Regions from separate parts of the Castellaniella sp. UC4447_H14 genome, predicted to be linked through region 1. Evidence: riboswitches for the same ligand, from Rfam matches in the RefSeq annotation. Region 1 holds a riboswitch; each other region holds the start of a gene.
The links. A riboswitch is a leader RNA that binds a small molecule or an ion and turns the genes downstream of it on or off. The one in region 1 is predicted to bind thiamine pyrophosphate.

Region 1 (5,568 bases):
TTGAAGACCTCCGGGTAGCCCTTGGTACGGATGTCGTCGGACCAGCAGTTGGTGTCGATGTAGGGAACCTTGTAGCGGTGCACGACTTCGATTTCAGCCAGACATACCGAACTCTGGTGCCCGCCTGCTATCGCCACGACCTTGTTCGTGGTGATGAGCTTTTCAACGGCGGCGCGTCCCTTTTCGGGGATGCCCTGATCGTCCTCGTAAAGAAGCTTCAGGGGACGGCCCAGAACGCCGCCCTTGTCGTTGATCATCTTGGCCATGATGTCAAGACCGTGCTTGACTTCCGTGCCCTGGACCACCGAACCGGGGGGCGATTGAGTGAGGCTCACACCGATCAGAATCGGATCCTGACTCGCTGCGTGGCCGACGCCGGAGAAGCCCAGCATGGCCGCCGCCGCGGTCGCCAAAACGAAGCGTAGCTGTCTCATCGAAATCCTCCTGGGGAAATCGGCCGGGAAATTATTGTGTATGTCCGGTCCGACTGGACATGCTAGTCTTGCGCTATTTCCCCGTCAATACATAGGGTTATGGGTGGAACGCCCACTATGCCCCGTTATCGTCAAGCAATCGCACCGACGCGCCCAGCGTGGCGAAATCGAACTCCCGCATCGAGCGGCGCAGCGGACGCATGATCAGGATCACGACGACTGGCACCAATGCCGCCGCCAGGAACGACTCCAGCAGATGCTCGGGCTTGGCGCCGGGCAGCGGGAACAGGGACAGGCCGGCGACCAGACCACAAAGGGTGCCAGCCATGGCGGCGAAGCCGTCATGACGCTTGCTGAACAGGCCGTAGAAAACGGGAAAAGCCGCTGCGGAACACAGCAGGTCGGCCAACAGGAACAGGTAAAGCACGCTGAACCCCTGCGCCGCGACCACCACGACGGGAATCGCCAGCACGAAGATCAACCCCCGCGCCAGGCGCATCATGGTGGCACTGCCCGCACCGGGCAGCAACCTGCCCAGGTCAACGGCAATGAGACTGGAGACGGCGCTGATGGCGGTGTCTGAACTGCTCATCACCAACCCGAGGCCCAGGGGGATCAAGAGCAGCGCAAGCCACAACGAGGCGTGCGGAATCAGTACGCTGAACAAGGCCACGGAACTGTCCCCGCCCGGCGCCAGGCCGATGAAGGCCAGTCCGAACAGGCCCATCAGGAAGATGAACGGCCCGACCATCAAGCCGCCCAGCAGGAAGCCGGTGCGCATGGTGCGCGAGTCGCGCGCGGCGTAGATTCGCTGCCAGTTGCCCTGGTGAAACAGGCCGGTCAGAAGGATGGCCACGAAAAAGGTGAAGCCGGCCTTCACCCCCGCCGGATCGCTCAGGTCCAGCAGCCGCGGGGCCCGGGCGCGCAATCCCTCGATCGTGGGCAGCGCCCCGCCCGCCGTGTACCAGCCCAATGCGACCAGGAACAGCAGCAGCGGCACGATGACGATCATATGCACCCGGTCGGTGAAAATCGACGCGCGCAGGCCGCCGTAAGAAGTGTATATGAGAGTGGCGCCGACGACGACGATGGCCGTGGCCCAGATGGGAACCGGCGCGAGTAGCCGAACCAGCTTGCCCACGGCGGTGACCTCGGCCGACATGGCGATGAACAGATAGAACACCATGATGAGCAGCGCCAGGCCGTACATGGGCCGGCCATAGCGGGCAATGAGGAATTCGGTCAGGGTGTGGCCGTTGGGGATCAGTTCGCGCATACGCCGCCCCAGCGGGATCATGGCAATGCGCGGCGACATGGCGCCCAGCGCGTACCCAATGATGGCCGCCAGCCCGCCCCACGTTGCGGCCTGTGCGGGGGCGAACAAAATCCACGCCCCCAAGGTCGAAGCCATCAGGGTCAAGATGGTGGCAACGGCGCTCTGGCTGTTGCGGGCCGTGATGTAGTCTTCCAGGCCTTTCTTGAAGCGCCGGGTATACAGAATGCCCGCGGCGGCATAGCCGAACGCACAAAGAAGCAGCCAGGAAATGGCCGTTGAAGTGCTGAGCATGGCAAAAGTCCTTCCCATCAGTGAATTGGCGGGAAGAACGCGCCCAAGGGCGCTCGCGCATGACGCGATTCCTTCCCTTCGCCGGCATTACCCGGATCAGGTTCTAAGGGTCAGCGCGGAATTGGCGCAATCTCAGCTCGCTATGAGCTCCCCCAGGACTGGCGTAAGACTAAAAGAGCCGGGCCCGACTGTCAACGACGTTCGCCGAGTCTGTGTGGTAAATTGCGCAATAGCGACACGGGGTGTCCCGACGACGTCGGGGCTGAGACGACACCCGTAGAACCTGATTCAGTTCATACTGGCGGAGGGATGTTCGCGACGGGGCACATCGTGCCCGCGGTTCGGCCTTTCGCCTGCCCTGCGAGAGACATCATGCCCGGACCCAAACAAGCTCTACCCCTGAACGAACAAACAGTCCTCGTCACCGGAGGCGCGCGTGGCTTGGGCGCGCACATCGTACAGGCTTTCCAGCGCGAAGGTGCGCGCGTGATCGTCAATTATTTCCGTAGTGCCGACGCAGCCGCCGCGCTGGCCGCGCAGGCTCCCGACCGCACACTCGCCGTCCAGGCCGACGTGCGCGATGCGGGCGCCGTGCAGGCCATGGTCGGCCAGGCGAGCCGGCGTTTCGGAACGCCGATCAGCACCGTCGTCAACAATGCCCTGCCCGATTTCCAGTTCAACGGCGACCAGCGCCCGCACGCCGACACGCTGTCGTGGGAAAACCTCAGCCAGCAGATGGAAGGCACCCTGCGCGGCGCCCTGAACACCGTCCAGGCGGTGCTGCCCGGCATGCGCGCCGCGGGCTTTGGCCGGGTGATCAACGTGGGCACCAACCTTTTTCAGAATCCGGTCGTACCCTATCACGACTACACAGCGGCCAAAGCGGCGCTGCTGGCCTTCACGCGCACGCTGTCGCACGACCTGGGGCCAGACGGCATCACCGTCAACATGGTCTCGGGCGGCCTGCTGCGCACGACCGACGCGTCCGCCGCCACGCCCGAGGCCGTGTTCGAACTCATCGCTGGCAGCACGCCCCTGCGGCGCGTCACCACCCCGACGGAATTCGCCGACGCGCTGCTGTTCTTCGCATCGCCCTGGTCGCGTTCCGTCACGGGACAGAACCTGGTGGTCGACGGCGGCCTGGTGCACAACTGAGCCGCAAGAGCACCATGCTGCACCTTAATCTCTTCATATTCGGCTGCGGACATCATCGGGCGGCCTGGCGCCATCCTGCCTCGGCTGTGGAACGCCTGGGCGACATCGGCTACTACGAAGAACTGGCACGCATCGCAGAACGCGGCAAGCTGGACGCGATCTTCTTCGCCGACGGCGCCTCGGTCAGCCACATCGAGGACGGACCGCGCTGGTATCTTGAGCCGCTGACCATGCTGGCGGCAATCAGCCGCGCAACCGAGCGCATCGGCCTGATCAGCACGGTTTCGAGCACCTTCTATACGCCGTTCCACGCGGCACGCCTGGTCGCTTCGCTGGACCATATCTCGGGCGGGCGCATGGGCTGGAACGTGGTGACGTCGATGTTCGACGCGGAGGCGCGCAATCACGGCTACGAAGCCATGCCCGATCACGCCTGGCGCTACGGCCGAGCAGAGGAATTCATCGACGTCGTGCTGCGGCTGTGGGACTCGTGGGCCGACGACGCGCTGTTGCTGGATCGCGCACAGGGCATCTACGGGGAAGCCGACCGAATCAGGCCCATCAATCACCACGGCACCCATTTTCTGGTGGACGGCCCGCTGACCGTGCCTCGTCCCCCGCAAGGCCATCCCGTCCTGTTCCAGGCAGGCGCGTCCGCCGAAGGGCGCGACCTGGCGGCCCGCCGCGCCGAAGCCATCTATGCGGTCGCCTACGATCTCCCGGCTGCCCAGTCCTACTACCGGGACATCAAGCGCCGCGTCTGGGAAGCCGGCCGGACGGAGCCGGTACCCATCATGCCCGGGCTGGTGGCATATGTGGCCTCGACGGAAGCGGAGGCCCGCGCCAAGCAGCGCGAGCTCGACGAGCTGCTGCCATCGGAGGCATCGCTCAGGCAACTGGGCATGTATCTGGGCCAGGACTGCGGGGACTGGGACCTGGACGCGCCCGTCCCGCCCCTCTCACCGCTGTCGGCGTTCGAAGGCCCGAAAGGCCGTTACGCCACGATCCTGCGCATCATCGAGGCCGAACGGCCCACCGTGCGCCAGCTACTGGGGCGGCTGGCCGCCGGCGGCGGACATTGCACCATGGTCGGCACACCCGAGCAGATCGCCGACCAGATGGAATACTGGCTCACCCACGAAGGCGCCGACGGATTCAACCTGATGCCGCCCACCCTGCCCGGGGGCATCGAGGATTTCGTCGAGCAGGTCGTCCCGGTGCTGCAGAAACGCGGGCTGTTCCGCACGGACTACGGGACCAGCACGCTGCGCGGCCACCTGGGCTTGCGCAGGCCACGCGGCAACACGCCGGGACGTGGCCGCCGATAAAGCCCAAAACGACAGAGCCCAAACCGAAGTCCGAGCTCTGACCGAATCCTGGAGCGGGCGATGGGAATCGAACCCACGACGTAAGCTTGGGAAGCTCAAGTTTTACCATTAAACTACGCCCGCGTTCGTAAGCCTTTGACTTACGAGGCCTGAAGATTGGCCTGTGCCGCCCGGGTGCCGCGTGTCGCGGCGTTTGAGTAAAATCAGAGTCTACCCAACCCAGCTGCAGCCCAACAGTTTACCCCATTTTGAATTTCTCCAAAGCTCCCTTGCCCCCTCTCACAGCCCAGGATCCGTCCGGCAGCACCCACATCCGCAGTTTCGTCCACCGCCGGGCTCACATCACTCCCAGCCAGGAACACGCCATCGTCCAATGGCTGCCGCAATGGTCCGTCCCGTACCGGAACGAACCCCTGGACTTGGCACAGGCCTTTGGCCGCACGGCGCCCACCATTCTGGAGATCGGCTTCGGGATGGGAGAAACCACGCAGCAGATCGCACAAGCACGGCCAGAGGACAACTTCCTCGGTGTGGAAGTCTTCAACGCCGGTGTGGGCGCTCTGCTCAAACGCATCCACGAGAACGACCTGCACAACGTGCGCATCGTCCAGCACGACGCCGTCGAAGTCCTGCGCGACATGATCGCGCCCGGGGCGCTCGCGGGCGTGCATATCTATTTCCCCGACCCCTGGCCGAAGAAGCGGCACCACAAGCGGCGGCTCATCCAGCCCGCATTCATCTCGCTGCTGGCGAGCCGCATGGCCGAGGGCGCATACATCCACTGCGCCACTGACTGGGAACATTACGCGCTCCAGATGCTGGACGTGCTTTCCGGCGCTTCGGAACTCCGGAACACCTGTAACGGCTTCGCTCCCCGGCCCGACTACCGGCCGCTGACAAAATTCGAGAACCGGGGCCTGCGCCTGGGACACGGCGTCTGGGACCTGATTTTCACGCGACGCGCGCCGGCGCACGCCGCTCCAACCCTGGAGAATGCATGATGTACCCGGAAATCGAACCCTATGCGAGTGGCTTCCTGGATGCTGGGCACGGCCACCGCGTGTATTGGGAACTGTGCGGCAAC
Region 2 (5,568 bases), 1.4 Mb from region 1:
GCCGTCCTGCCGCCCCAGCCCGCACGGGGCTCTGTTCCACTTTGCTGGCCTGCGCGTTGTTGGCGGCCGGCCTGGCTGTTCCAGGCGCCGCAAGCGCCGAGGGCCCGGACCAGATCGCGCTGGGAGGAGGGATGACGGTGCTGCCGAGCTATGAGGGTGCGCGGGACTACAGGGCGCGTCCATTTCCGGCCATCAATGCGCAGTCGGGGCGCTTTTTCGCGCGTACCGGCGATGGTTTCTATGACAGTACCGGAGATGGCGTGGGGCTGAACCTGGTCCAGACCCCGAATCTGACCTTGGGCGTCGGAGCCAACATCATGTGGGGCTACGACCAGGACGATATGCCCCACGGCGTCGGCGGTCTGCCGGACGCGGTGGGGGCCCATGCGTTTGTCTCCACGCGGCTGGCCGAGTATGTGCTGAAGCTGTCGGCCACCCAGGCTGTAACGCACCAGGACAGAGGGATGCTGCTCAACGCCCGCCTGTCCTATCCCTATGCCGCCACCGCCGCGCTCACGCTGACCCCCAGCGTGGCGACCAGTTGGGCCAACCAGAAGTACATGGACAGCTACTTCGGAGTGTCCCCCGATGCCTCAGCGAACTCCGGCGTGGATGCTTACGCGCCGTCGTCGGGGATCAAGGACGTATCGCTGCGCGTCGGGGCGAAGTATGCGGTCACCGACCGCCTCAACCTGACTGGCTCCATTGGCACCAGCCGGATCGTGGGCGAGGCGGCCAACAGCCCCCTCGTCCAGCAAAAGACGCAGATGCGGTCTTCGATCGGAGGCAGCTACGCGTTCTGACCGGGAGCCTAGAACGTGGCGCCCAGCCCTACGATGAAGCGCGTATCCCGCGATCCATCGTCCACCTGATCGCGGTGATTGGCACCGGCGACCGTACCGGAGACGGTGAGGTGCTTCGCAAACGCATAGCTCAGACCCGCGCTGTAGTCAGTCTTGTTGCTCAGGCCTTCTGTCTGGTAGTCCAGGTAGCCTAGCCCCAGATTCAGACTCACGGCCCCTGTGAGCGGATATGAATATGCGAGCTGGTAGTACAGGTTGCCTTCGTTCACATTGGCGAGCATGCCGCGATAGGCCTTGAAGGTGAGCTGACGGTAGCTGAGGCCGACATAGGCTTCGCCATCGTTCCAGGAGCGTTCGTTCGGGTAGAGGTAGTGGATGTAGCCCACGTCCAGCCCGAAGTCCTTGTTGATCTGTGCCTTGTAGCCACCGTAGAGGTCCATCTCTACGCGGGCGTCGCCAAAGTGACCCGTGGAGTTCCAGTTGCCGACGTAAAGGCCGCTGGAAGACGCATAATCCACGCCGCCCTGCACGGCCGGCCGGAATGCCTTGTCGCGCCCGTCCTGGTCCACGCCCCTGCTCTTGTAGAGCGAGACAGTGGAAAGATTGAAGGAAGTGTCCGCGTGAGCAACCGTATTGGCGCCAAAGGCCAAGCTGCCCAGCATGAGAATGCCGAGTGTATGTGCTTTCATGAATGCTTTCCTGCGCGAGGATGATCTCAATCAGGTTCCAAGGGACTATCTCAGCCGCTGATGCGGCACCCCTAGCATGCTTCGGAAGTGAAGCGGGACGGATTGTAGTGCAAAAAAACCCCCGCGGACGCGGGGGTAGGGTCGGACGAAGCCGAGGACGCCGGCGCTCAAGGCACCACGGTGATGTTGTTGCGCACCTCAGTCACGCCCTTCACGGTGCGTGCCAGTTCGGCGGCACGGTTCTTCTCGTGCTGGGACTTGGCAAAGCCCGACAATTGGACGATGCCGCCCTGGATGGTCTTCACATTGATGTCCAACGCCGAAGTATCGGGATCGTTCGCGAGTTTGGCTTTGACCTGCGCGGTCACGACGGAACCATCCACATATTCGCCAACGGATTCCTGCTTGTTGGCCACCGAGCATCCGACCAGGGTGATGGTTGCCAGACCGGCGACCACGGAAAATGCAATTTGACGGGCGATTTTCATAGTGTTTTATCCCTCTCAAAAATGGAATCTGGACAGAACTGGCAGGCAGACCCCCGCCAGCCTGTGCGGTTGCGCGTCAGCCCCTTCGCCGACCGAAGATCAGCGAAATGATGAACAGTATGACGAAGATGACGAACAGAATTTTGGCGATCTCTGCAGCCAAACCCGCAACACCGAAGAAGCCGAAGAAACCGGCGATGAGTGCAATGATGAAAAAGACTACTGCGTAGTACAGCATGGGCTCTCCTCATCGTGATTATCCCTACTGCTACCGGGGCTGCTTTTAAGGTATCATCGCCGCCCTGCGATACGTCGCTCAAGCTGTAACAATTTCGCGCCCGGTTGGCATGCCTCAACGGGTCTATTCACAGGCGTACGGCGGCCCTTCGACAGCTCCGCCGCCCGCCCTGCTTTCACACCAACTGACACGCATGTCACGAAATCACATAAGCGGATTCAATGCCCGTACCGCCCGTGATCGTGGCTTTCGCCATGGCCGTGGCCATGATCGTGCCGGTATTCGGCTCCGTGCCCGCGCTCCGGTCCGCGCTCATGGACCCGCGCATACTCGCCGCGGTGCCCGCGGTAATACGGCACATAACGGTTGACGTACCAGTCATCGCGCACGAAATAAACGGGGCGGCCGCAGGCGCCATACCGCGCGCAGTGCTTGCTCCAGTGTTGGGCATAGCCGGGCGGCACGCGCAAATAGATCGGAGGGGCACCTACGAACTGAGGCGCTGGGGCCACGACCACGGGCTGGGGATAGATCAGTTCAGGGGCAGGCGCTCCGCCGATATTGAGTTGGCCATAGAAGCCGGGCTCGCCGACGCTGATGGACACACCGACCTGGGCTACGGCGGGCACGGACGCTGCGGCGAGCAGAGCCGCCAAAAGGATATTCTTCATCTTTTTCAAAACCTCCAACAGTACATCCGCCCGATAGCGCATCACGGAAACCTCCGATTACCGACGGGCGGAAACGGCCATTCAGTGTAGGCAGTCGTCCACAGTGATATTGCTACGCATGGTATGAGGAATGACCAATCGTAGCGCCGGGACACAATGGGGTTAACATTTCGCCTGCGTTCCACCCCCAGACAATCCGTTGTGACTCATTCCGCCAGCACTCGACACGCCCTGCATCCCGCTTGGGGAATTGCTGTTTTTCTGCTGATCGCACTGATCGGCCTGTTCGCCGTCAAATGGTCGCCCTATTACGACCGCGCCTTCGTGGCCGCCCAAACGCATTCCATCGGCCAGTCGATCCTGGCCGGACCGGGCGGAGAACTGCCGCCCCCTTCTTTCCAGGCCGCACTGGGCTATGCCATGTCCTACGGGGCGGCCATCTGGAAGGCGCTGCTGCTGGGCCTGCTACTGGGCTCCGCGATGCAGGCCCTCCTGCCTGCGGACTGGATCCGGCGCTGGCTCGGCGGCTCGGGCACCGGCAGCATTCTGGCGGGCACCCTGCTGTCCATCCCCAGCATGATGTGCACCTGCTGCTCGGCGCCGGTCGTGAACGGATTGCGGGATTGCCGCGCGGCCCCGGGGAGCACAGCGGCCTACTGGCTGGGCAATACCATGCTGAATCCCGCCACACTCGTGTTCATGGGGTTCGTGCTGGGATGGCACTGGGTCGGGCTCAGGCTCGTCGTGGGGCTCGTCATGGTAGTCGGACTGGGATGGCTGCTCAACCATACGGGCCGGACAGACGGAACCCTCCCTGCCATGTCCGACGAGCCCCCCTGCTCTTCGGCGACAGTCCGGCCGGCGCTGGATGCCGCCCGCGCCCTGCGGCGCTGGGCCCGGGCCTTCACGGGCATGGCGCTGCGCCTGCTGCCGGAATACCTCGTGTTGGTATTGCTGCTGGGCGCCGCCCGCGCCTGGCTTTTCCCGGTGATGGACGGGGGCATGGACAACAGCGCGCTATGGATCGCGGCCGCCGCTGTCGCGGGACTGCTGTTCGTCATCCCCACCGCCGGCGAGGTCCCCATTGTCCAGGGGCTACTTTCGCTCGGCGTGGCCGCAGGACCGGCCGCTGCCCTGCTCGTGACGCTGCCCCCCGTCAGCCTGCCGTCGCTTTTCATGGTGGCCCGCTCATTCCGGTCTCGAGAGTTGGCGATTCTGGTCGCCGGTGTGCTGGCGATGGGTCTGCTGGCGGGCATTCTGGCCATCGGACTCGGGTTCTGAGAACAGGAGCACGACCGGGAGGATGGCGCCCCGGCAGCGTCCCGCCTTGGGTGCCCCGAATCGGATCAGCCGGCCTTGACGTGCAGGGCCCGGCCAGCGCCCAGGCCGCTCAGGCATCCCCCCACGGCAACCGCCGCGAAGAGCCACCCGGATGCGCCGAAATGCCCCGTCCAGCTCTTGATGAGGCCAATCAGCAGAGGCGCCCCGGAGGCCACCAGGTAACCCACCGTCTGGGCCATGCTGGATAGATGGGCCGCGACATGGGAATCGGGAGAGCGCAGCACGATGAGCGTGAGAGCCATGGCAAAGAAGCCCCCTTGGGCGATTCCCTGCACCACCGCCCAGAGCCAGACAGTGCCCAGCGGCGCGAACAACACGCCCACAAGCGACAAGCCGGCCACCAGGCTGAGGCCTACGCTGAGCAGGCGCTGGTCATGGAAGCGGGCGATCAGCGACGGCAGGAGCAGGCTGCCGAGAACATTCATGAAAATGCACACCGACGTGACCAGGCCCGCCTGCGTCCCATCCAGGCCGCGCTCACGCAGAATCGGCGCCAGCCAGCCCGATACACTATAGGCCAGTGAAGACTGCAGCCCCATGAACAGCGTGACCTGCCAAGCCAGCGGGCTGTGCCAAAGACGCCGCATGTCGCCCGCTGAACGCTTGGGACCGGAAGCCGCCGGACGGTGCCGGATCCGCAGGCCCCAGACCGCGGCCACGGCGAGTGGCGGCAACGCCCAGACGGCGACGCCCACCCGCCAGGAATCGCCAAAATGATAGGCCAGCGGCAGCGTCACCGCTGCCGCCAAGGCCGCCCCGCCATTGAGCGCAACGGTGTACAGCGCCGTCATGAGCGCAACGTGCCGGGAAAAATCGCGCTTGACCAAGGCGGGCAGCAGCACGTTGGTCACCGCGATGCAAGCACCCGCCAGCGCCGATCCCAAAAAAAGGCCGGGCAAACCCGGCCAGGCCCGCAGCGCCGTTCCGACGGCCAGCAGCAACAGCGCTCCCAGTACGGTACGTTCGATGCCAAACCGCTGGGCAAACGGTGGCGCAAACGGCGCGAAAGCCCCCAGACACAAGACCGGCAAGGTCGTCAAATAACCGGCCGTGGCGGATGATATCCCGGTCTGCTGAATGATCTCGGGCAGCAGCACGGACAGGGTGGGGAAGATCATCCGCAGGTTCAAGGCCACCAGCATCAGGATGATGGCCAGCCAGAACAGGCCACGACGTGCCGTCGTGGAAGGTGCCACCCGCGATTCGGATCCGGACATGAGCGCGCTCGAAAGAAAAGGGCCTCATTCTACCGAACGCCGTGTCAGAGATGGGCGGAAAGCAGCGTGGCCATCCCGAGAAACACCCCGAACCCGATGACGTCCTGGAACGCGGTTTCGA
Region 3 (5,568 bases), 530 kb from region 1:
TTCGCATTGTTGACGTGCGAGAGGTGACCAAGCGGATCGCTTCGCCCATTCGTAACGCCTACATCGACTTCTCCCGGATGACGACCAGCCTGGTGGCGGTAGTGACCGATGTGGTGCGGGACGGTGAGCCCGTCATCGGCTACGGATTCAATTCGAACGGTCGCTACGGCCAGGGCGGCCTGATCCGGGAGCGCTTCGCCCCACGCCTGCTGGAAGCCGATCCGGCTTCCCTGATGGACGACGCTGGCGACAACCTGGACCCCGTGCGTGTCTCCGGCGCCCTGATGTCGAACGAGAAGCCGGGCGGCCACGGCGAGCGATCGGTGGCGGTGGGAACACTGGACATGGCGGTCTGGGACGCGGTGGCCAAGATTGCGGGAAAGCCGTTGTTCCGTCTGCTGGCCCAGCGTCACGGCGTGCAGCCCAATCCCAAGGTTTTCGTCTACGCGGCCGGCGGATACTACTATCCCGGCAAGGATCTTGGCGCCTTGCGGGCCGAGATGCGCCGCTATGTGGATCGCGGATACAACGTCGTGAAAATGAAAATCGGCGGGGCGCCGATCGAGGACGACCGTCGGCGCATCGAGGCGGTTCTGGACGAAGTCGGCACCGAGGCGCGGCTGGCGGTGGACGCCAACGGCCGGTTCGATCTCGAGTCGGCCATTGAGTACGCGCGCATGTTGAGCGACTACCCGCTTTTCTGGTATGAGGAGCCGGGGGACCCCCTGGATTATCGGCTGCAGGCCGTTCTGGGGCAGTTCTACGAACGGCCCATGGCAACGGGCGAGAACCTGTTCAGCCATCAGGACGCCGACAATCTTCTGCGCTATGGGGGCATGCGGCCCGACCGCGATTTCCTCCAATTCGATTGCGCGCTCAGCTACGGGCTGGTCGAGTATCTGCGCACGCTGGACGTGGTGAAAAGCCATGGCTGGTCCTGGGACCGCTGCATTCCGCACGGGGGCCACCAGATGTCGCTCAATATTGCCGCGGGACTGGGCTTGGGAGGAAACGAATCGTACCCTGATCTTTTCCAGCCCTACGGCGGGTTTCCCGATGGCGTGAAAGTCTCCGATGGGCATATCATCATGCCTGACATCCCCGGAATCGGGTTCGAAGGCAAGTCCGATCTCTATGCTGAAATGCAGGCCCTGAAGTGAAAACACATCGTATTGCAGTCATCCCCGGAGACGGGATCGGGCGTGAAGTCATGCCGGAGGCGCTGCGGGTTCTGGAAGCCCTGCGCCAGCGGTACGGGTTGTTGCTGCAGTTCGAGCCTTTCGATTGGGCCTGCGCGGAGTTCTGGCAGCAGCACGGGACGATGCTCCCTGACGACTGGTTCGAGCGCCTCCGGGGGTTCGATGCGATCCTGTTCGGGGCAGTCGGCTGGCCGGAGGTGGTGCCCGACCACGTGTCCTTGTGGGGATCGTTGCTGAAGTTTCGCCGCGGCTTCGATCAATACATCAACCTGCGCCCGGTCCGCCAGATGGCCGGAGTGCCCGCGCCGCTCGCCGGCCGCAAGCCCGGCGAGATCGATTTCCTGGTGGTGCGCGAAAACACCGAAGGGGAGTACACGAATCTCGGGGGCCGCATCTACGAAGGCACCGACCGTGAGGTCGTCATCCAGGAGTCGGTCTTTTCTCGCCACGGGGTCGATCGGGTGCTGAAATTCGCGTTCGATCTGGCGGCCCAGCGTCCGCGGCGGCACCTTACCGCAGCCACGAAATCCAATGGCATTGCGATCAGCATGCCCTACTGGGACGAGCGCCTCGCGGCCATGGCGACCCAATATCCGGGCGTGACCTGGGACAAGCACCATATCGACATATTGTGTGCCCGGTTCGTCCTGCAGCCGCAACGCTTCGACGTAGTGGTGGCGTCCAATCTTTTCGGCGACATCTTGTCTGATCTAGGGCCCGCCTGTACGGGCACGATCGGCATTGCACCGTCGGCCAACCTCAATCCCGAACGGCGCTATCCGTCGTTGTTTGAACCCGTGCATGGGTCGGCCCCCGACATTTACGGTCAGAACATCGCAAATCCGGTGGGGATGATCTGGTCGGCTGCCATGATGCTGGACTTCCTGGGCAGCACCGATGAGGGGTGCCGGGCGGCGCATGATACGCTGATGTCAGCCATCGAACAGGTGCTGGAACACGGTCCCCGCACGCCCGACCTGGGCGGGAAGGCCAGCACCCAGATCATGGGCCAGGCGATCGCGGATCTGGTTGCGGCGGCCTAGTGTCCCGTTCGGTCGGTTTGTGTCCTTGAATTCGGATGCATGCGCCATCCAGACAAGGCGCGAACCGCAGTGATGGCAAGGGCTATCACGAGGATGTGCAAGGCAGTATGGGTGGCGCAGGCGCCGAATTCAAACATCAGGATTGACCGAATGGGACACTGGCCGCCGGCGCGTCAATCGAGGCGGTTCAGCGCAGCCGCCAGGAAATCGACGAAAGTCCGCACACGCGTGGACAGCTTGTACCGCTGGGCGTAGATCGCGTAGATGTCCGCGTCGGGGGTCGTGTAGTTCGGCAAGACGGTTTGCAGGCGGCCGTCGGCCAGGTATTCCCGGATGTCCCACTCGGCCCGCATCAGGATGCCGTGGCCGTCCAGCGCCCATTTGACGGCGATCTCCCCGTCGTTGGTGGCGAGGTTTCCGTGGATGCGGACCGTCTCGGTCTTGCGGGTGGCTTCCCGCCCGCTGGAGAGACGCCACACGCCGTATGCCTGGTCGCCCTGACGGATTCCGATGCAGTTGTGGCGGATGAGGTCATGGGGGACGAGCGGCACCCCGTGCCGCTTCAGGTACCCGGGCGAGGCGCACAGCAGGCGGCGGTTGGCCACCAATAGACGGGCCACCACCCGGGCGTCCGGTGGCTCCCCGAAGCGGATGCACACGTCGAACGCATCGTCGGTCAGGGGCGGGGGCGTCACGGACAACTGGAGCCGCACTGAAACCCCGGGGTAGGCCGACACGAACTGCGAAATGATGGGCGCGACATGGCTTCGGCCGAATCCGAGAGTGGCATTGACGCGCAGCAGCCCCGTCGGGCGTTTGCGCGCGCCGCCCAGCAGTTCGCCCAGTGTGTCGATTTCGTCCAGGATGCGGCGGGCGTGTTCCAGGTAGACCTCGCCTTCCGGGGTGAGCATCATGCGCCGCGTGGTCCGCCGGATGAGAGGGATCGCGAGGCGCCGCTCCATCGCGGACAGCCGCTTGCTCACGGCAGCCGGCGTCAGGCCCAGTTCGCGTGCGGCCGCACTCAGGTTGCCGGCCGAGGCCAGCGTCGAGAAGAAGGTGAAGTCGGCCGCCTGGATCGGGTCCTGCATCGTGCTAGAGGCCGCAGGTCTCGGGCATCTCGCGGATCTCGAGATGCACGTCGGCTTGCGTCAGGTCGATGGATTGCAGGGCATAAAGCGCGTCCACGAAGCCCACGGCAAAACTGGCGGGACCCGCGGCGATCTTGCCCGCTGCTTCGCCCGCGAGCTTGAAATGGGCGTGCGCGGCGATCGTGGCCTCGAAATCGCTGGCCAGCCGGGTTCCGTCTGCGGCCCGCTGGGCCGCCAGGTAGGCCGCCGTCAGCGAACCCAGCGAACAGCCAGTGCCGATGACGCGCGGCATGAGCGGGTGGCCGCCACCCACGCGGGCCAGGCGCACGGTACTGCCGGAGACTTCGACGATGGCATCGCGCGCGCCCGAGACGGCCACCACCGCTCCCGTGGATTGGGCGAGGCTCATTGCCGCGACCAGTACCGCGTCGACCTCGTCGGTCGCGTCCACGCCGCGCCCGCCGGCGCCTTGGCCGGCCAGGGCGGCGATCTCCGAGGCATTGCCGCGGATCACGCTGGGATGGCATTCGGCCGCTTGCTGGATGCGCGTCGTCCGAAAATCGATAACGCCCACGCTGACGGGGTCCAGCACCCAGGGTTTGCCGAGTTGACGGGCGACACGAACGGCCGCGTCGGCCGCGAGCAACTGGTGGCTCGTGGCGGTGCCTAAATTGATCAGGATGCCGTCCGCCAGCCGGGCGAACTGACCGGCGTCGGCCTCGTGGTCCAGCATCGCAGGTGCGGCGCCAACGGCCAGCAGCACGTTGGCGCTGAATTGCTGGACGACCGTGTTGGTGATGTTCTGAATGAGAGGCGCAGCGGCGCGCAGCCGCGCGTGCAGAGCAGGCAAATCCAGAGCCATGACAATTCCTACGCTAGCGCTAACCAGATCAGGTTCGATGGGTCTGTTCTCAGCGCACTGTCATCGCTGTCCGGCCATGTGGCCGTTGGTGGAAGAGCAGGGAGCACCCCATGTCATGGGAGCACTTTAGCAGATTCGCGGATCTGCCGTCCCGCATGGTCTCGGAACCCCGACGCAGGCGAAGTCCGGTTTTTTCGCGCGACGGTCTATGTTTTGACAGGTAAGGACGGCCGGCTACACGCAGCGGCCGCCGTCCACTTCCAGGCAAACGCCCGTGATGAACGTGGCCTCGTCGGAAGCCAGGTACAGGCAGGCGTTGGCCACGTCGTCCGGCGTGGAGAAGCGTCCCAGCGGGATGCCGGCCACGAACGTGGCGCGATTCTCGGGGGTGTCGGGCTGTCCCATGAAGTCCGCCAGCAGGCCGGTGGCTCCGATCACCGGATTCACGCAGTTGACGCGGATGCGGTCGGGGCCCAGCTCGGCCGCCATCGATTTGCTGGTGGTGACCACGGCGCCCTTGGTGCCGTTGTACCAGGTCAGGCCGGGGCGCGGCCGGATCGCGGCGGTGGAGGCGATGTTGACGAAGACCCCGCCGCCCTGCCGCCGGAAATGCGGCACGAAGCTTTGCGCGCTCAGGAAGATGCTTTTTACGTTGATCGCGTAGATGCGGTCGAATTCGGCCTCGCTGACTTCCAGCATGGGGCGGTTGCGGTGCGTGGTGCCGGCGTTGTTGACGACGATGTGCAGGGCGGAATAGTGCGCCAGCGTCTGGTCGCGCAGCCCGTCCATGCTCGCGGCGTTCGCGACGTCGACGGCGACGAAATGGGCCCGTCCGCCGGCGGCCTGGATGCGGGCCACGGTTTCCTGGCCGGCCGCTTCGTTGATGTCGGCCACCACGACGCGGGCGCCTTCGCGTGCGAATGTTGCGGCAATGCCCCGGCCAAATCCCGAACCGGCACCTGTCACGATGGCGACTTTGTCCTGTAGACGCATGCTTCCTCCTCTAGTGTCTCAGCCGTGGTGGATCGCCACGGTTTTCAGTACGGTGAAGCCAAGCAGTGCTTCGAAGCCTTTTTCCCTTCCGTACCCGCTGGATTTGACGCCGCCAAAAGGCAGTTCCACCCCGCCGCCGGCACCGTAATTGTTCACGAAGACCTGGCCGCAGCGAAGCTGGCGGGCGAGCCTGAGCTGGCGCGCGCCATCGCGGGTCCAGACGCCTGCGACCAGGCCGTATTCGGTGCCGTTGGCCAGATCCAGCGCGTGCGCCTCGTCACGAAAAGGCTGCGCGACCAGCACGGGACCGAAGATCTCCTGGCGGGCCAGCGCGCTATCGGCCGGTACATCGCGAAAGAGCACGGCTTCCTGGTAGTAGCCGG
Region 4 (5,568 bases), 780 kb from region 1:
CCGAGAAGGGTTGAATCATTGCGGTGCGGCCTGGGTGGCGCGCGCGCCCACGCGCGCGCTCGCCGCTCCCAGGACAAAGGTCAGCAGCAGGGTGGGCAGGGCGCTGCCGTATTGCGGGGCCCATAGGGCCAACCCCTGATAGCACGCAATGCCCAGCGCCCAGATCACGGCCGGAGCGGTGTGGATCGCCCGAGGAGTACCGGACAGATAGGCAGAATGCGTGCCCAGGCGCCCCAGGATCACGCCGAAAAGCGGCACGAAGACCGAACTCAGCGTCAGCAGGAACGGCTCCAGGCTGTGCATGGGCAGCACCATCGCGCAAACGATGGACACGGCGGCCAGAATTGTGCTCCAGGTCCGCACGCTGATCGACGCGAACAGGCTCTGGGTGCAGACGGATCCGGAATACAGGTCGCCGTAGGTGTTGTCCAGCTCATCGACCAGGATCAGGCCCAGCGCGATCAGGCCCCCCTGCGCCAGCAGCAGGGCGCTCACCATGTCCACGTTCGGTCCCGTTACGGTGACGACCAGCACCCCCAGGGCGTAGCACCAGATGTTGGCAATGGCATAACCCAGCCAGGTGCCGCCCAGTGCGCCGCTCGCGCTCTTGCCGTGTCGGGCGTAATCCGCTACCAGCGGAAGCCATGAGACCGGCATGGCAATCACCAGGTCCAGTGCCTGGAAGGTATTCATGCTCCCGTCCCCGGCGCGCTGCCATAGGGTGTGCAGTCCCTGGGCGTCGAGCTTCAGGGCAAATTGTGCGGAGAGCCACAGCAGGGACAGGATGACCAGCGGCAGCCCCACGCGGCTGACAATGCGTCGTACCAGCGTCACCATGGATCCCCGCAGCAGCGCCATGACGATCAGGCCCCACAGCAGGGTGGGCAGAATCAGGCCTGGATCCATGCCGAAGGCCCGGCGGCTGATGGCGCGTGTCCCGTCGCGCATCACGACCAGTTCAAAGGTAGCCCAGCCGACCAGTTGGATGACGTTGAGCAGGACCGGCAGGTGGGCGAATCGCCGCCCGTAGACCGCGTGGATCAGCCCGGCGCTCGACAACCCGCTTTCGCATCCGATGCGGGCAACCCAGGCGAGCAGTCCGGCTCCGACGATGGACCCTGCGACGACGGCCCATAGCGCCTCGCGCGTGCCCAGTGCCGGTACCAGGTAGGCGCCGACCTGCATGACGAGCAGGCCCACACCAAGGCTGAACCAGAGGGACATGTGTTCGCGCCAGCCAAAGACGCGCTCGGCGGCCGGGATGGTGTCGGATGATGGAATTGAAGCGGACGGACTCATGGTGCGCCTGTCGGAAAAGCCAGGAAGCAGGCGCGCGGCGACGGCAAGCGTCGCCATGGCGAGCTGCTTTCCTGCGCGAGGATGATCTCAATCAGGTTCGAAGGGACTGTCTCAGCCGCGCGAGCGGCACCCCTAGCGATGCTCGTATGGTAAATCTTCGGTGATTTTAGGAGTGTCTCCGCACTGCGGCAAGCGCGGCAAGCACGTTGTGGCATGGACGCGCCACGTCGGCGCATTGCGCCCGGCGCAAGGCCGGACGTCTGGCCGCGGACATGTCACAGCGTCGGCCAGGTGCGGAGCTGATCCAGCAGTTCATCTTCCAGGGCTGAGCAGAATCCGGGGCGGCGGGAGTCGGGCAGCCAGTGGTCCAGCGACGCTACGCTTTCCGGCTGGTAGCGCCGGCCCGAGCCCAGGGCCGCCTCGAGTTGGTTGGCCCGCGCGGTGGCCTCGTCGGTATCGCACTGGGCGAGCACCATCGCATGCACGATCGCGACCTGATGCGTGAAGTCGTGGCCCGGGATGTGACGCCACAACTGTGCCGTGCCCACGACCTTGCGGGCCGGAGAGCCGGCGGCCAGGTTGTAGCGGCCGTCGCAAAACGAACCCTCCACGGCCTGAGCGCGCGCTTCGATTCCGAAAGTGAGCAGGCTGATCTGGAGCAGGGCGCAGAGATGCCGGTAGAAGGCGTCGGCATGATCCATCGGGCGACCGGTGAAGCGCTGAGCGAGGCTGATGTTCAGAATGCCGGTTCCTTGGGGAACGACGCCGCCGCCCGACTGGCGCACGTGGACGGGCCAGCCCTGGCCGGCCAGCTCGGACCGGATGGCGTCGAAGCCGGGGTGCGCTGCATAGGTGCGTGGCACGACCAGCCCTTGTGGCGCTTGCCACATGCAGGCGGCGGCGCCGTCGACGGCCAGCGGCAGCAGCTTCTCATCGGCCAGCGGGCCACGTGCCGGGCCGGCGGGGGATTCAACGACGCGGTAGGAGCAGGACTCTGCAGTCACCATCGCCGCATCAGGAAAGCTGTGTGGCGGCGAACGTTTCTTCGTCCATGAACAGGTAGCGGATCGCGTCGATCAGCCCGATCACGGCGGCGAGCGGCAGGAAGATCCAGGCGATCACCAGCAGCACGACTCCCCAGCCGACCTGGCCCAGATAGAATCGGTGTACCCCGAGCCAGCCGAGGAACAGCGCCAGGATGATCGCTATCCGGCGCTGCGTGGCCGGGTGGCCGAGCGCGCCGCGTCGCGAGCGCAGCACCCAGAGACTGGCCGGGACGGTGAGCGCGATGGCGAGCAGGACCTTGCCGGTGTGCGCACGCAGATAGTTCCCCACCACGGCGAACAGGTCGCTGAAATTGCGAATCAGGACGCCGGTGAGGGTGGAGATCCAGGCGAAGATGTCGTGAAAGACGGCTTCGCCGAACGTCAGGGCCAGCAAGATGGCGACGAAGATCGCGACGATCAGGATCAGGTTTTTCAGCATGGTGTCCCGTGGCACGCGAGGCGGACGATGACTGTGGGTGACTCCATTCTATAAGGAACGGTGCTGCTTTAGCGGGTGCAGGCCTGCCGTATGGCGTGATCCCAGGCGGCCAGTCGGTCGGCAGCCTCGTCGTGCGGCATGACCGGATCGAACTGGCGCTCCACCCGCCAGAGCGATTCCAGCTCCTGGGTGTCGGCATAGACGCCCGCGTGCAGGCCGGCCAGGAAGGCGGCGCCCAAGGCGGTCGTTTCCACCATGGTGGGACGCAGCACGGGAATGCCCAGCAGGTCCGCCTGGAACTGCATGAGCAGATCGTTGACGCAGGCGCCGCCATCCACGCGCAAGGCTTCCAGCGGCGCTGCGTCCGTGGCCTGGGCGTCCCGGCTCATGGCCTGCAGCATTGCGGCACTCTGGTAGGCGATGCTCTCCAGCGCCGCACGAGCAATGTGCGCCATGGTGGTGCCCCGCGTCAGCCCCGTGATGGTGCCGCGGGCCTCGGCGTCCCACCATGGCGCGCCCAGCCCAGTGAACGCGGGGACAAACGTCACGCCGCCCGCGTCCGGGACACTGCGGGCCAGCGCCTCGATGTCGCTGCTATGCACGAAGGCGCGCAGGCCGTCGCGCAGCCATTGGACGACGGCGCCGCCGACGAATACGCTGCCTTCGAGGGCGAAGGCGGGCTGATGGTCGATCTGGGCGGCGCTGGTGGTCACCAGACCGTTGGCCGAGGTCTGGAAATGCCCGCCGGTGTGCATCAGCATGAAGCAGCCCGTGCCGTAGGTGTTCTTCGCCATGCCGGGGTGGAAGCAGGCCTGGCCGAACAGCGCGCTTTGCTGGTCGCCCGCCACGCCTGAGATCGGAATTTCGCGGCCGGCCACGTCGGTATGGGTGTGCCCGAAGGCGGCCGACGAGGGAAGAATGGCCGGCATCATGGCGGCCGGGATCTGCAGTCGGTCCAGCAGTTCCGTGTCCCAGGCGTTGCGGTGGATGTCCATGAGCATGGTGCGGGCGGCGTTGCTGACATCCGTCAGGTGGCGTTGGCCGCCCGTCAACTGCCAGATGAGCCAGGAGTCCACAGTTCCGAACAGCAGCTCGCCGGCTTCAGCGCGCGCGCGAGCGCCCGCCACGTGGTCGAGAATCCATTTGAGCTTCGTGGCTGAAAAGTATGCGTCGACGCGCAGTCCGGTCCTGGCCTGAATCATGGGTTCCATCCCCTGTTCGCGCAGTGCCGCACAGGTGGGCTCGGCGCGTCGATCCTGCCAGACGATGGCGGGGTGGATGGGTTCCCCCGTGTGGCGATCCCAGACGATCGTGGTCTCACGCTGGTTGGTGATTCCGATCGCTGCTATTTCCGATGCCGCGATCCGCGCTCGCCCCAGCGCTTCGCGCAGGGTGTCTTGCTGGCTGCGCCATATTTCGATCGGATCGTGCTCTACCCAGCCCGGCTGCGGGTAATGCTGGGTGAGCTCGCGCTGCGCTAGCCCCACGATGCGGCCCTGGCGGTCGAAGACGATGCTGCGGGTGCTGGATGTTCCCTGGTCCAAGGCAAGCAGGTAACTCATGGCCACTCCTTTGAGCGTTGTAAGCGAATAGAATGCCGGAAAACCGCCCGAAGCGGGCATGAAAAGATTGCTGCAAAATGAACCGCATGGTCTTGCCCCCCCTCCGCACTGATCGCGCGCGGCTGCTTGCCGACCTGCGCGCGCTGCGCGAGGTGGACGTCGTCGTCATCGGCGGCGGAGCCACGGGCCTGGGCGTGGCGCTGGACGCGCGCCTGCGCGGGCTGTCAGTGCTGTTGCTGGAATCGTGCGACTTCGCCGCAGGGACCTCGTCGCGCGCCACCAAGCTGGTTCACGGCGGGGTGCGCTATCTGGCGCAGGGCAATGTCGGGCTGGTGCGCGAAGCCCTGCACGAACGACAGGCGCTGCTGAACAACGCTCCGCACCTGGCGCAGCCCTTGGCGTTCGTGATGCCGGCCTACCGGTTCTGGGAAGTCCCGTTTTATGGGATGGGCCTGAAGGCCTATGACGCCCTGGCGGGTGCGGCCAGCCTGGGGAGGACCCAATGGCTGGGACCGGCCGGCGTGAAAACTCATTTGCCCGGCCTGAACGCGCATGGTCTGTTTGGCGGTGTGCGCTACTGGGACGGCCAGTTCGACGATGCTCGCCTGGCGCTTGCGCTGGCGCGTACGGCGGCGGCGCAGGGTGCCTTGCTGCTCAATTACTGCCCGGTGACGGAAGTCGTGCATGAGACGGGCCGCGTCTGCGGCGTGCGATGGCGGGATGCGCTGGAACCTGCGTCCGAGGGGGGCGAGGTGCGTGCGCGTTGCGTCATCAATGCGGCGGGGGTATGGGTGGATGAGGTGCGCCAGATGGACGATGCGGCTGCCGGCCGCGTCACGGTGCCCATGGTCGCCCCCAGCCAGGGCGTGCATTTGGTCGTGGACCGGTCCTTTCTCCCGTCTGGGGAAGCGCTGCTGGTTCCTCACACGCGCGATGGCAGGGTGCTGTTCGCGGTGCCGTGGCAGGGGCATGTCCTTCTGGGCACCACCGACACCCCACGACACGCCGTGGCTCGCGAGCCACAGGCGCTCCCGGAAGAAGTCGCCTTCATCCTCCGCGAGGCCGGCCATGTCCTCGCGAAGGCCCCCCGGGCTGGAGACGTCCTGAGCATCTGGGTAGGCTTGCGCCCGTTGGTGCGGCCGTCCAACGAAGAGGGCGAGGACACCAAGTCCATCAGCCGCGAGCACACGGTCCGAGTCAGTCCCGCCGGGCTGGTCACGGT

Region 2: linked by a shared signal. The riboswitch ahead of ACVCMJ_RS14785 (TorF family putative porin) and the one ahead of ACVCMJ_RS08135 (3-oxoacyl-ACP reductase) in region 1 are both predicted to bind thiamine pyrophosphate.
Region 3: linked by a shared signal. The riboswitch ahead of thiM (hydroxyethylthiazole kinase) and the one ahead of ACVCMJ_RS08135 (3-oxoacyl-ACP reductase) in region 1 are both predicted to bind thiamine pyrophosphate.
Region 4: linked by a shared signal. The riboswitch ahead of ACVCMJ_RS04515 (purine-cytosine permease family protein) and the one ahead of ACVCMJ_RS08135 (3-oxoacyl-ACP reductase) in region 1 are both predicted to bind thiamine pyrophosphate.

Annotation. Positions count from the first base shown of each region.
Region 1 covers NZ_CM129666.1:1,692,942-1,698,509, forward strand. Annotated here, with positions in the region: gene ACVCMJ_RS08125 (ABC transporter substrate-binding protein) at 1-434, opposite strand, end outside; gene ACVCMJ_RS08130 (sodium:solute symporter family transporter) at 550-2,001, opposite strand; TPP riboswitch at 2,058-2,165, opposite strand; TPP riboswitch at 2,230-2,328, shown strand; gene ACVCMJ_RS08135 (3-oxoacyl-ACP reductase) at 2,374-3,156, shown strand; gene ACVCMJ_RS08140 (LLM class flavin-dependent oxidoreductase) at 3,171-4,484, shown strand; tRNA gene ACVCMJ_RS08145 (tRNA-Gly) at 4,534-4,607, opposite strand; gene trmB (tRNA (guanosine(46)-N7)-methyltransferase TrmB) at 4,730-5,485, shown strand; gene pip (prolyl aminopeptidase) at 5,482-5,568, shown strand, end outside.
Region 2 covers NZ_CM129666.1:3,066,462-3,072,029, reverse strand. Annotated here, with positions in the region: gene ACVCMJ_RS14790 (MipA/OmpV family protein) at 1-803, shown strand, start outside; gene ACVCMJ_RS14785 (TorF family putative porin) at 812-1,492, opposite strand; TPP riboswitch at 1,483-1,575, opposite strand; gene ACVCMJ_RS14780 (BON domain-containing protein) at 1,660-1,980, opposite strand; gene ACVCMJ_RS14775 (DUF1328 domain-containing protein) at 2,057-2,218, opposite strand; gene ACVCMJ_RS14770 (hypothetical protein) at 2,437-2,889, opposite strand; gene ACVCMJ_RS14765 (permease) at 3,046-4,170, shown strand; gene ACVCMJ_RS14760 (CynX/NimT family MFS transporter) at 4,236-5,447, opposite strand; gene ACVCMJ_RS14755 (magnesium transporter) at 5,492-5,568, opposite strand, start outside.
Region 3 covers NZ_CM129666.1:2,220,755-2,226,322, reverse strand. Annotated here, with positions in the region: gene ACVCMJ_RS10720 (mandelate racemase/muconate lactonizing enzyme family protein) at 1-1,160, shown strand, start outside; gene ACVCMJ_RS10715 (tartrate dehydrogenase) at 1,211-2,242, shown strand; gene ACVCMJ_RS10710 (LysR family transcriptional regulator) at 2,416-3,330, opposite strand; gene thiM (hydroxyethylthiazole kinase) at 3,335-4,192, opposite strand; TPP riboswitch at 4,180-4,313, opposite strand; gene ACVCMJ_RS10700 (SDR family oxidoreductase) at 4,427-5,185, opposite strand; gene ACVCMJ_RS10695 (aldehyde dehydrogenase family protein) at 5,204-5,568, opposite strand, start outside.
Region 4 covers NZ_CM129666.1:917,140-922,707, reverse strand. Annotated here, with positions in the region: gene ACVCMJ_RS04520 (ABC transporter substrate-binding protein) at 1-14, shown strand, start outside; gene ACVCMJ_RS04515 (purine-cytosine permease family protein) at 16-1,299, opposite strand; TPP riboswitch at 1,351-1,443, opposite strand; gene ACVCMJ_RS04510 (lipoyl protein ligase domain-containing protein) at 1,575-2,306, opposite strand; gene ACVCMJ_RS04505 (TM2 domain-containing protein) at 2,314-2,784, opposite strand; gene glpK (glycerol kinase GlpK) at 2,853-4,346, opposite strand; gene ACVCMJ_RS04495 (FAD-dependent oxidoreductase) at 4,433-5,568, shown strand, end outside.